DNA from 3 places in the Myroides odoratimimus genome. Region 1 is predicted to be linked to each of the others. Evidence: riboswitches for the same ligand, from Rfam matches in the RefSeq annotation. Region 1 holds a riboswitch; each other region holds the start of a gene.

Region 1 (4,222 bases):
TGTTGCCATTCCTAGATCATTGTGACAATGACATGATAGGATGACGTTCTCTATTCCTCTGACATGATCTCTTAGATACTTGATTTTGTTTCCATAATCTGTAGGTAGGCAGTATCCCGTAGTATCCGGAATATTGATCACTGTCACCCCAGCTTGGATTACTGCTTCACATACTTTCGCTAGATAAGCATTATCTGTTCTTCCAGCATCTTCAGCGTAGAACTCTACATCATGCACATATTTTTTAGCATAAGCTACAGCTTCTGCTGCACGATCTATAATAGCCTCTTGTGTAGAGTTAAACTTATATTTTATATGTGAGTCAGATGTACCGATACCGGTGTGTATTCTTGGTCTCTGTGCATATTCTAGTGCTTTAGCAGCCGAATCTATATCTTTTGTATTCGCACGAGTAAGTGCACATATTTTAGCGTTTTTAACGATTTTACTAATCGCCTGAACAGCCTCAAAGTCACCAGGACTAGAAATAGGAAAACCTGCCTCAATTACATCAACACCTAATTCATCGAGTTGCTGAGCAATAGCCAACTTTTGTTGTTTATCTAGTTTACAACCAGGTACTTGTTCTCCGTCTCTTAATGTGGTGTCAAAAATCTCAATCTTTTCAGTTTTCATATTTTATGTTTTTAAATAACTTTAAACAAAAGTGTATAAAAGCTTTTTGTTAACTTTATCAAAAAAACAAAAACTACAATGTTAAAAAACTGATTTCAATACCTAAGTTGTTGTTTTTTAGTTTGTTAAAATATTTTTTATTACAATGTCAAATTGGGGAAAAGACTGGTTATTTATATTGATAAAATCTTTGACAAGGTCAGAGAAACGTCAATTTACTTTATATGTGAATAGGTTGCAGAATAATGCAGATGCTAAATTCATCTCTTTGTTTAATGCCATGGATAAGATGGAGGAATACGATGAACAAGTTATTCTCAGACAGAAGATAACAAGTAAACAACAACTATCTAACTTAAAAGCAAATCTGTATAAAGCTATTTTGGCTAGTCTTCGCATGAATCCCAGTAAGAAAAATGTAAGAATACAGATACGTGAACAATTAGATTTTGCTACCATTTTATATCAAAAAGGCTTGCATAAACAAGGTTTAAAAATATTGGACAAGGCAAAACAAATCGCTTTAGATGTAGAAGAGAAGAGCCTTGCCTTAGAGATTATAGAACTAGAAAAGGTAATCGAATCTCAGTATATCACTCGTAGTATTACAGGGCGTGCTGATGAGCTTATCGCACAGTCTAATGACCTGATTATACAAAACTATTATGCAACCAAACTGTCTAATCTATCGCTGAAGTTCTATAACGAGATGCTTACCTCAGGGTATGCTAAGAGCGAGGAAGATAAGCAAGAGTTGATTACACGTTTTAGTGATCAGTTGTTAGATATAGATGTGAAGATGCTTAACTTTAGAGAGAAGTTGTGGTACTTTAAAGCGCATGTGTGGCTATGTTTTTTAATTCAAGATTACCACAATGCTTATAAATATGCTAAGCTATGGGTAACGCTATTCTATGAACACCCTAAGATGATACAGAGTCATCCTGTGTGGTATTTAAAAGGAAATTCTTATCTATTTAAGATTTTACTGTTGTTTAAATCTGTGGATAAATACATCTATTGGAATGCTAAATTAGAAGAACAATTGGCTCTAGAGAGCTTCCCTCAGTCTATGAATATTGATTCTCAGCGATTCTTATTACAGTTTAGTAATAAGTTGAATATAGAGTTTATACAGCAGACTTATAACGGAAGTTTACTTTTTGTAAAGCAATTACAGCGTGGTATTAATGAATATAGAAATATGATTGATGAACATCATTTCCATATTCTATATTTTAAAGTAGCTTCTTTGTATTTTGGGTACAAGAAGTATGAGGAATCACTTGCTTATACAGAGCGTATTTTGAGCAAAAATGACTATTCTGTACAAGAAGATTTACTATTTCATACTCGTATCTTGTCTCTAATGGCGCAGTATGAGTCTGGACATGATCAGTATTATGAGGACTTTATTAAAGCTAATAGAGCCTTGATGAAAAAGATGAAAAATAGAACACAGATACATGATACCTTTATGAGTTTGTTTGAAGGGCTATTGGGCGCTTCAATTAAAGATCAAAAGGGGGTGTTAGAGCGATTTGTAAAAGAAACTGAAGAACTTTATAAGAATAGATTCTATGTAAGAAGTATTCTCTATATAGATGTTCTAAATTGGGCAAAGAAGAAAATAGATTAACATAGATGTATCGACTTACTTATTGATAAAAGCCATATAGACTTCATTGTTTATGTGGCTTTGTTTGATTAAAATGTGTTGTATGTTTCAAAAGAATTACTATCTTCGCCACAGTATTAGAAAATAATACAGTATTAATTCCATAGAAATAGGTTATACTTAGTTGTATATGAAAAGGGAATCGTGTGAGAATCACGAACTGTCGCGCAACTGTAAGTAACTCATTAGTTTTTTATCCAAGTGATCCACTGTTATTACTTAAGTAATGGGAAGGACGATAAAAAATAGTTACAAGTCAGGAGACCTGCCTAATTCTGTTTATAGACTATGCTTTCGCGGTTTAGAGCTTTATGTCAAGTTGGAATGTGTTTATTATTTAATCCATGAGATTATAGGCTGTATAATCTTGGATAAGCACATTGTACCTTTTCATTTAATTCCAAATCATTTTTTCGAATAGCAGTTTGATAGTTCTCTATCTAGTCTATAGTATTGTCTGAATACTGTAGGATTAACGAATATAACTATGTTAATAGAAACAGAGATAGAAGAACGCAAATCGAAGGCAATCACTAGTGTCTTTAAGGTAGTATTTCCAGATACTACTAATCATCATAATACCATGTTCGGTGGACGAGTAATCATGATGATGACTGAGACAGCATTTATGACCGCTACGCGTTTTTGTAGAAAGAACTTTGTGATTGTTAGCAGCGATAAGATTGACTTCAGCAAGCCAATACCAGCAGGCTCATTAGTAGAAATGGTAGGCGAGGTAGAGTCTATCGGTAATACGAGTATTCGCATCCGTGTCAATGTGTACAGAGAGAAGATGAGGGAAGATGAACGCATCCAGGTAGTGACAGGAGTATTCACACTCGTAGCATTAAATGATAATTTCAAACCGATATCTATATTAGACTAGGTTTTATACAAGTAAATTTTGTAAGCATCTTACATTTTTTAGTTTTTGGTAGGGGGATAGACAGGTTAGTGTCTATCCCCATTTTTTTAGACTCTTTTTAATCTAGTCTTTAAGATCTAAACATGGGGCTCTTTGTAGACATCTAAGCCAATGAATAAACTTTTTATAAGAGGTGTAATCTTAAAAATAATAAATTCACTTTTTTACTTTTTGATTCAATAATTGACCTTTTATGAAGAGTTTTTATAGGTTATACTTCTTTTTTTCTGCTAAAAGGCTCTTTAAAGCCCTGTAATGAGCTATTCTTTTAAAAAAAGAAGTCATTTTTTTTAAGAGTGATTTTTATTTAATGTCTTGATTTATAGGTTTTTAATTATTATTTGTGTAGAATGGATACTTTCATTATATATCCTTAAAGTCTTATAGACAGTGGCTTGATTACGATTCCTTCGACAGTTGGTGGACAATAAACCGTATTTAGTGGGGAAAAGAGGTTGTTAATCGAACGAGTATCCTTTTATTGACCTACTATTCTCCTTGAGCAGGAAGTTAAGAATAAATCCAAAAAGTAGTGAATCTGTCAGATAATGTCTAGGATTTAGGAAATGGACTTTATAGTTTTGGATTCGCTTGTAAAAATCAATAGACATCACACATGAGAGGATTATTAAACATTGTATTAGCAATGGTATTAGCTACTACAACTATGACTGTATATGGTCAAAAAAAGAAAAGAAATGTAAAGCAATATGATAGTGTTGAGGTATATCGCGGCAATGATGTTATTCAAGATTTAGTAAAAGCGGGAAGAGATACGGTTTTTACGAGACATTATTTAAGCAGCTTCTTGGTAGACTCTACACGTTTATGGAGAGAGGAAGTAACGTACACAGGAGAAAAACTGGACGATAATAAATATAAGCTGTCTGCCCAGAGTATGCTTAAAGAAAAGAATGGGGGGGAGCTAAAGTTAAATACTGAAAGTGAGAAGATATATCATAAGAATAAATCAGATGCTACTT
Region 2 (4,222 bases), 1.8 Mb from region 1:
TGATTGTGCATAAGCAGACCAGAATACCGTTAATGGCTTACTGCGATACACATCTCCATAAATAACAGGAGGTTTCACACATCTACTTCCATAACTCTGTACCCAACCATTCTGAGTAAATGTAAATCCTTCTAATTGTTCTCCGAAGTACTCCACCATATCATTGCGTTCAAATTCTCCATGTACTAATACATCTAGACCGATTTCTTCTTGCCATTGTATAGCTCTAGCCGTCTCTTGTTTTAATAAATCTTCATACTGCTGTGCTGTAAGCTCTCCCTTTTTAAACTTAGCTCTCCACTGTCTTACTTCTTTCGTCTGTGGGAACGAACCTATTGTTGTCGTTGGAAATAAAGGCAGGTCTAATGCTTTATGTTGTAAGGGTTGTCTCGTACTAAACGGAGCTTTTCTTTGTGCATCTTGCTCTGTAATTCCTTGTACGCGTCTTTTTACTGCTTCATGATGTATAAGCGTAGATGTACGTTTATCGTGTTGAGCTATTTTATTCTCTTGATAAGCTGATACCCCCTCTCTATCTGCAACACTCGCTAACTTAGCTAAATCTACTACTTCCTGAACCTTTTGTTTAGCAAAAGCGAGCCATTGCTTGATTTCTGTTGTTAATTTCACTTCTCCTTCTAAATCAATAGGGCTGTGAAGTAATGAACACGATGTCGCTATGATGATTTTCTCTTTCCCTCTTCGCTCAATAGCTTTATCTATCAATGTTAATGATTGTTCATAATCGTTCTTCCAAATATTACGACCATCCACTACACCTAGTGACAACTTTAAACTAGACGGAGCCTTATTAAGTATCTCTTCTAGCTGCTCTTCATTACGCACTAGATCAATATGCAATACTTCTACTGGTAATGCCAATGCCAACGAAGCATTATCTTCTAATCCTCCAAAGTAAGTAGCTACAATTACCTTAAGATCTGGAAAAGAAGATTGTATAATATTGTAAAACGATGTGATTGCTTTTTTCTGTTCTTCTGTCAAGTCAAGCACTAGAAAAGGTTCATCAATTTGAATGTATTGAACTCCTTCATCTGTCAGACGTTTTATTATTTCAAGATATACAGGTAACAAACTATCTACTAAGCTTAATACATTGAAATCTTGTTCTTTTGCCTTACCTAATAGCAAATAAGAAACAAGACTTAAGATAACGGGCTTAGTCTCTATACCAATCTTCTTTGCTTCTTTATATTCCTCTACTACCTTTAGTGAAGTTAATTCAAACTGCTGTCCTTTATAAAACTCCGGTACGATATAGTGATAGTTAGTATCAAACCATTTTGTCATTTCCATAGCAGTAATATCAAATCCACCTTTTTGATACCCTCTAGCCATCGCGAAGTATAAATCTAGTAAAGACAGACCTTCATTTGTACGGAGAGGCTGATACCTTTTAGGAATAGCTCCTAAGGTTAAACTCCAATCCAATACCTGATCATAAAATGAAAAGTCATTAGAAGGAATTAATGTAATACCTGCTGTCTTTTGTAATTGCCAATTTTGATGACGAATAGCTTGCGCAACCTGCTCTAACTCTTCTCTTTCAATTTTCTCAGCCCAATACTGTTCATTTGCTTTTTTCAGCTCTCTTTGGCCACCAATACGCGGATAGCCTAATACTTGTGTTTGCATTTTCACAACTTTTTAAAATGGTTAATTAATCACTTAAAAAGTTCTCTCTTCCTAATGCATTACGCGGTAGTGGGGAAACTCTAATAGATAAGGAATAGCTATACAATACTACTTCTATATAACATAGAAACAGCACATCATAGCATCAAACCTGACTATAGCTCTTTACCGCGAAAGCATTGTCAATTCAAAAATGGCAGGTCTCCTGACTTATAACTACACTAATCGCCCTTCCCGATTTTATATCAGTGAGCATAATATGACTAGTATATTCAATGTTACTTACAGTTGCGCGACAGTTCGTGATTCTCACACGATTCCCTTTTAATCTACAGTTAAGTAAAACCTATTTTCGCCTGATGAAGTATTTTAAGAACAATTCATTAATTCTAAACAAAGATACAATTGAAGAATATAAACACATTACATATTCAACAATTAAGAACAAATAACCATAATAATAATTTAAACAGATTTTAATTCTATTATCACTACATTTGGTACCACTAAAACAAAATATTATTCTAATGCATAACCTAGACGAGACAGATTTAAAACTACTTCGAATACTATGTGACAACTCTAATCTGACTACAAAAGAGATTGCTCAACAAGTAAACCTATCTGCTACTCCAGTTTTTGAAAGAATAAAACGACTAGAAAAAGAAGGCTTTATAAAGAAATATATCGCTTTAATAGATGCTGAAAAGCTAAATAAAGGCTTTATTGTATTCTGTAATATTAAACTTAAACAACATGAGCGCCTTATCAATAACAAGTTTGTTGAAGATATTATGCTTATAGATGAAGTTGTTGAATGTTATAATATATCAGGAGATTTTGACTTTATCCTAAAAGTATATGCTAATGATATGAAGCATTACCAAGACTTTGTATTTAATAAATTAGCCATGGTAGATAGTATAGGAAGTACACATAGTTCTTTTGTGATGAGAGAAATTAAGAACACTCACAACATTTCTTTTTAAATATTAAAAGAAATCAATTAAAACAAAAAAGCCACATCTCACGATGTGGCTCTCTCAATTAAAAAGTAGTAAAAAATCGACAAAGATTATTTGTCTAGAAAGACTCAATCTATTGACATAATCCAGTTTTATAAATAGTTTCCAAATTAGCACGATGATTAACTATCTAAAAGTAAAATGCCGACGAACAGATTGAGTCAAGTAATTAATAATCTACTATAAAGATTGTTCTCCCTATAGTATCACTTTCATTACTCTATATATAAATGGAAAAAATTATTCTCTCCAACCTCCTCCTAATGCTTTATAAAGCTTAATAATGGCTTGCCATTCTAATAGCTGATCATTACTATGTGCTAATTGTGCATAAAGGTGTGCTTGTTCTGAAGTCAATACATCTGTATAATTCGTTGATGAATGATACACTAATAACTTCTTTGTATAATCAACAGCTAAGGCTAACTTATCCACTTGTTGTTGTCTCATAGTCAGTTGCTCTCCTGCCATCTCATAAGCATATAGTGCATCAGAGACCTCTTGCCCTGCTACTAACATAGTTTTTTGAAAGTTGTACGCTTTCTCTTGATAACTCGCTTTCGCTATCTCTAACCTCGTTTTGTTTTGTCTTTTATTAAAGATAGGCTGTAATAAGCCCCCTGCTATATTAGCAAACAATCCTGTAGAAGTAAACCAATCTTTAAACTCATAACTAGAGAATCCCGCTCCTCCTGTGATATTTAATGAAGGGTAGAATACTCTCTTAGCCGCATTCACATCTTCAAAATACGCTGCCAACTCATACTCAGCTGCCATCACATCAGGCCTATTCTTTAATAGATGTGCAGGTATCCCTATACTTGGTTCTATTGGTAGTTCTTGTACAGTTAAGTTAGCTCTATCTATTGTACCTACAGGTTTCCCTAATAGAACATTCAATGCATTTTCTACTTCTCTGATTTGGCGTTTCACACCAGGTAGTGTAGCCTCAGCGTCATAGTAGTTAGCTTCACTCTGTACCACAGCCGCACCTGTTACTACACTTGACTCCTTCAACTTTTGCATTGTTTCAACATCTACTTTTCTATTCACTATCGTCTTTTCGATAATAGTTTGTTGTTGATCTAACGCCAATAATTGGTAATAATAATCTGCTATCTGAGCGACTATCTGAGTCTGCACAGCCTTTTGTCCTGCATCAGACTGAAGCATTCTATAGTAAGCAGCACGCTTACTACTCGCTAATTTTCCCCATACATCTATCTCCCAAGAAGTATTAGCGAATACATCATACTGTGTCGCATTCTTTACAAAACCAAACCCCTGAGGATAAGATAATCTTGATCTTTTCACTCCTCCACCTATACTTAAGTCAGGTAAGAACGCAGCTTTAGATTGTTTTAATAACGCCTCTGAAGCATGTAGCCTTTCTATCCCTATCTTTAGGTCTAAGTTATTTTCTATTCCTTCTGTTATTAGCTCTTGTAGCTTTGCATCTTTAAACAAAGTTTGCCAAGGCATCATGCCTATACTTAATGTGTCCCCTTCTTGGGTATTTCGATAAAGCTCTTTTGCAGCAA
Region 3 (4,222 bases), 680 kb from region 1:
ACATTACGAGTTTGGATATAGGTGCGTGATACACCCAATAATACCCAAGATGAGATTTATCTTTCTTTTTCTCATCTAAGACTTTGATGGTGGTTTCATCAACTTGAAGATATCCTTCATTTTTGATGTCCAGCAGAAGCTTTTCATATAGTGGTTTTAAAGCATCTATACATTGAGCTGCCCAGCCATCTATAGTAGAAGAAGCTATATCGATATTTTCTCTTGAAAAGCGTTGCTTCTGTCTATATAGCGGAAGGTGATCTACGTATTTGTCAACAAGTATTGTAGATAATAATCCTTCAGAAGGTATTCCTTTATCTATAATTCGCTCTGGAAGCAGTGCAATACTGATTTGCGTATTGTCTTTGTCTTTCGTGGCGTATTTATATCGGATGTAACGTTTTATTTTAAAGTAACCTGGAACATAATCTAAGACATCTGTAGTTTCTTTACCAATGCAAATCTTATCAGATAAATCTCCCTCTGGGTAGATTTCTATTTCTTCTACAGGTAAATGATCGGGTAGTTTAGCTCTTCCTGGATGTTTTTTCTTCTGACGAGAATAAGTGATCTCTTGTTTGATTACTTCTTCTTGTTCTTCCAGGACTGCTTGCTGAACCTCTAAAGGTAACTGTGTTTGATTAGGGTCTTCGAAACGCTCGCGTTTTTGTCCAAATTGCATGCGTCGTAAAAGATCTACTAAGCGTTGGAGTTCTTGCTTTTCTTGTTCTAGCTGAGATGTCTTTTGCTCTAACTTAGATGTCTTTTGCTCTAACTTAGTATTTATTTTGTCTTGTTTGGAAATAGTCTTAGACTGCTTTTTTATAAGCGCCAAAAGTTGTTCTTTCGATAAGTTTTCTAAGTCTATTTCCATGAAGTAAAAATACGTCAAAAGCCCAGAATATACAAGGTTTTAACCTGTTTTACTTCAATAAAAAACGCCTTTTTTGGTTACTTTTGATAACCTGGATTCCCTCTATCATCAGTACTAAATCAGTCCAACTTATTTGAGCTTTACTATGCGTGGGAAAAGCAAAAGTTCCTTGTTCTAAGCGCTTGTGGTATAGTACAAAGCCTCCTGCTTCCCAATGCAAGAGCTTCATTTGATTACAGCGTCTATTGATAAATATATAGACACTTCCACTATGAGCTACTTGATTAAGTTCATTCTGGACAAGTCCACAAAGGCTATCAAAACTCTTGCGCATATCACAAGCTTGTCTATACAAATGAAATTGATTAGAACTACTCAAACTAAACATTACACTAAGTTTACTAATGAATATAGTTCACTAAGATTATCCGTTTGTAGACGTAACTTTACACCATTGGGATATACTATCTCATATTCCTGAGTATTGATGACTTGACCTTTTGTTACAGTTATAAAATTATTGTCTAATTGCGTTGACTCTGACTTTGCCTTATACTTAACCACCCAATAACTAAAGGTTGCTAATTTAATTCCGACACTTTCACAGTATCTTGATTGCGTTAATCCACTTGTTTTCCAATCCTCTACATGAGAGTACATTATTTCTTGTTTGCTCATCTCTTTATTATTTCAAGCAAACTTACTACCTTACGTTAGCTTATGAAATATGGGCTTGGTCGGGTGGATACCCTAAGTCTACGATTCCATTCTGCGCATTGCCTACTTGTACCCCGTTATAAAATACTCCTACGTGATGAGTACCCATATTACGAACGTCTACAGTCTTTAGCCCTCCCATACCACCATAATCTTTGATCTTCACTCCTGCGAAGTATCGTAGAGCATCAGCTACGCTATAACTATTAAGGCGTTGAAGTTTAGCTCCGTCTAGTGTCTGTACAGGTATAAGATCTCGAAAGACTTCTTTTTGTATCACGATCTCATTTAGAGCAGTGATACTGTCTTTAGGTGTCTGCGCATATATAGCAGTATTCGCCATACATAACACAGTGGTTAGTACTAGTAATTTTGTTTTTGTCATATTAGTTTTTGGCTAGTTGATTTTGACATTTGGAGTAGATATAAATGCGTCAAAATCATTGTTGCCAATGACTATATCATAGAACGCCTTATGTTTCATCCCCCGAAAACATCAAAACTTATTTTAGAATGGCAGGTATTCTGACTTACTCATAACGAATATCCTTCCCATCTATGCGACAGTGGATAACTAGATTCGTTATTATTTATGAGCTTACAGCAGCGGGTCTGTTTAGGATTTTCACCTAATTCCCTTTTTCATATCACAGTGATAACCAGTCTGATTACAAATATATAAAAAAAGCTTAATGGAAAGTATTTATTCTGTTAATGGTATTTTATTATAGAATCTTTAAAAATTATTCCAAAAAGGCAAGTGAGATTGATAAGTCTTTAAAGCTTGCTTATTCATTTCAGCCTCTAGATTAGGATAGACACGCATTCCTCTTTTGCCTTCTTTTTGTTCGGTAGAGATGATATTAAGTTTAGCTAATTCTTCTTTGGGGTATAGAAAGTACCCTTGTTGAGTAGATATAATAAAATAGTCAAAATCATCTTTAATATGATAAGGAATAGTCTTCCCTTCATAATCACGTTGCCAAATGGCTACGAAATAACCTACCTTTTTAGGTGTTACTTTAGCTTCTCTATATATAAATTTCTTATCATTTAGAGTAAAAGTACAAGCGTTATAATCATTTTTCTCTATACCCCACTGTATATCTGAGATACTAGTAGATATACAGTTTCCTAATATTTTATTTAGTTGTTCTATATAGTAATGAGGTAGCATTTAATGATATTTATCTATCGTTTTATTATGTTTATAAATGATTGGCATTAGAAAATTTAAACTCTTTTATTTCATATTATTTTTCTACTGTAAGTGCTTTATAGTTAAAAAACTCTTCAGTTATATATTCATTGTGATTTATTTTCTTAGTATATGTTGGATAATTATCTTTATTATATTGATATTCCTTGGTCTCTATGGGATAGAAAACACCTTTATATGTCTTTATATTGTTAGAAGGGGTATAGTTATATCTAATAGGAGAAAATGCAGTACGATATTCTAATACTGATAAGTTTAAAGGCATATCCTTAAAGGGATTATATGCTTCATCATATGTAAATTCTTCTCTTGGTAGAGTAGAACCCTCTAATTTGACACTGGTTACATTGCCTTTTGTATCATATAAGTATTCTATATTACTTTTATTTTCTGAAGCTATAGGATATACATAGTAAATTTGATTATTACTGTTCGTTTTGTATTCATAGTTAGAGTTGCTATACTTATTCGAAAGTACTTTAGTTAAGATTCCTTTGTCATTGTATACTAAAGCATCATCTTCTTTGATTTTTCCTAATGAATCTTTTTCTATTAAATGAAGAAGCTTGTTAGAGGTATTATAAGTATAGTTTGTTTCTGACTTATTTAGATAGAATAACTTTTCATATCCTTTCTTCTTAAAATAATCTACAGTATAATGTTTTATTACATTACCATTTTTATTGTATTCAAAAGTTATTTCGGAGATTAAAATATTGTTGTTTTCTGTTGTAATTTTTTTGTAAGATTCTAATACAGTGATTGTTTTGTTGTTTTCAGTTGTATTGTCTGAGGAGCAACTACTTATGCTTATTGCAACTAATAAATAAGTGAAAAAAGTAATATTTCTAATCATAATTTGTAAGTGTTTAGTAAGTCTTAAAGATATACTTTTGTTTGATTACACTTATAGTTAATATGATATCCTCTCGACTTTTTTAATTTATGAATAGAAACAATGAGTAAACTTACTAATCTTATGGAAATTACTACTGTTATTATTTGACAATATAAATAAGTTTGTGTTTTTGTTTGAAAATGTTAATAAGTAATTATTTTATTTTGATTACTTTTAGATTTGTTTAACAATCTATTAAGTGTGTGAATTATGCGTAAACTATTTGTTTTTCTGTTTTTAGCTACTTCTTTAGTAGGGTTTGCTCAGATTAATTTTGAGCCAGGTTATTATGTTGATAATAATGGTAATCGGGTAGAGGGATTGATCAAAAATATTGATTGGATGAATAATCCTACTAGTTTTCTATATAAAGCAGATGAGAATGCTAGAAGTGAGAACATTCTTTTAGCGGATGCTAAAGAGTTCTCTATTCTCAATAAGAGTAAATATGAAAGACATAAAGTTAACGTTGATATTTCAAGTGATAAACTTCAAAATATGACTAGTGATTCTT

Evidence for each region. A riboswitch is a leader RNA that binds a small molecule or an ion and turns the genes downstream of it on or off. The one in region 1 is predicted to bind cobalamin.
Region 2: linked by a shared signal. The riboswitch ahead of metE (5-methyltetrahydropteroyltriglutamate--homocysteine S-methyltransferase) and the one ahead of E0Z07_RS09875 (acyl-CoA thioesterase) in region 1 are both predicted to bind cobalamin.
Region 3: linked by a shared signal. The riboswitch ahead of E0Z07_RS06755 (TonB-dependent receptor) and the one ahead of E0Z07_RS09875 (acyl-CoA thioesterase) in region 1 are both predicted to bind cobalamin.

The regions. Positions count from the first base shown of each region.
Region 1 covers NZ_CP037427.1:2,151,370-2,155,591, forward strand. Annotated here, with positions in the region: gene E0Z07_RS09865 (2-isopropylmalate synthase) at 1-636, opposite strand, end outside; gene E0Z07_RS09870 (hypothetical protein) at 782-2,275, shown strand; cobalamin riboswitch at 2,409-2,601, shown strand; gene E0Z07_RS09875 (acyl-CoA thioesterase) at 2,802-3,200, shown strand; gene E0Z07_RS09880 (hypothetical protein) at 3,856-4,222, shown strand, end outside.
Region 2 covers NZ_CP037427.1:83,500-87,721, forward strand. Annotated here, with positions in the region: gene metE (5-methyltetrahydropteroyltriglutamate--homocysteine S-methyltransferase) at 1-1,656, opposite strand, end outside; cobalamin riboswitch at 1,835-2,022, opposite strand; gene E0Z07_RS00400 (Lrp/AsnC family transcriptional regulator) at 2,184-2,645, shown strand; gene E0Z07_RS00405 (TolC family protein) at 2,922-4,222, opposite strand, start outside.
Region 3 covers NZ_CP037427.1:1,468,133-1,472,354, forward strand. Annotated here, with positions in the region: gene tnpC (IS66 family transposase) at 1-874, opposite strand, end outside; gene tnpB (IS66 family insertion sequence element accessory protein TnpB) at 924-1,262, opposite strand; gene tnpA (IS66 family insertion sequence element accessory protein TnpA) at 1,262-1,552, opposite strand; partial or broken gene E0Z07_RS06755 (TonB-dependent receptor) at 1,623-1,976, opposite strand; cobalamin riboswitch at 2,090-2,270, opposite strand; gene E0Z07_RS06760 (MepB family protein) at 2,328-2,768, opposite strand; gene E0Z07_RS06765 (hypothetical protein) at 2,845-3,666, opposite strand; gene E0Z07_RS06770 (outer membrane beta-barrel protein) at 3,919-4,222, shown strand, end outside.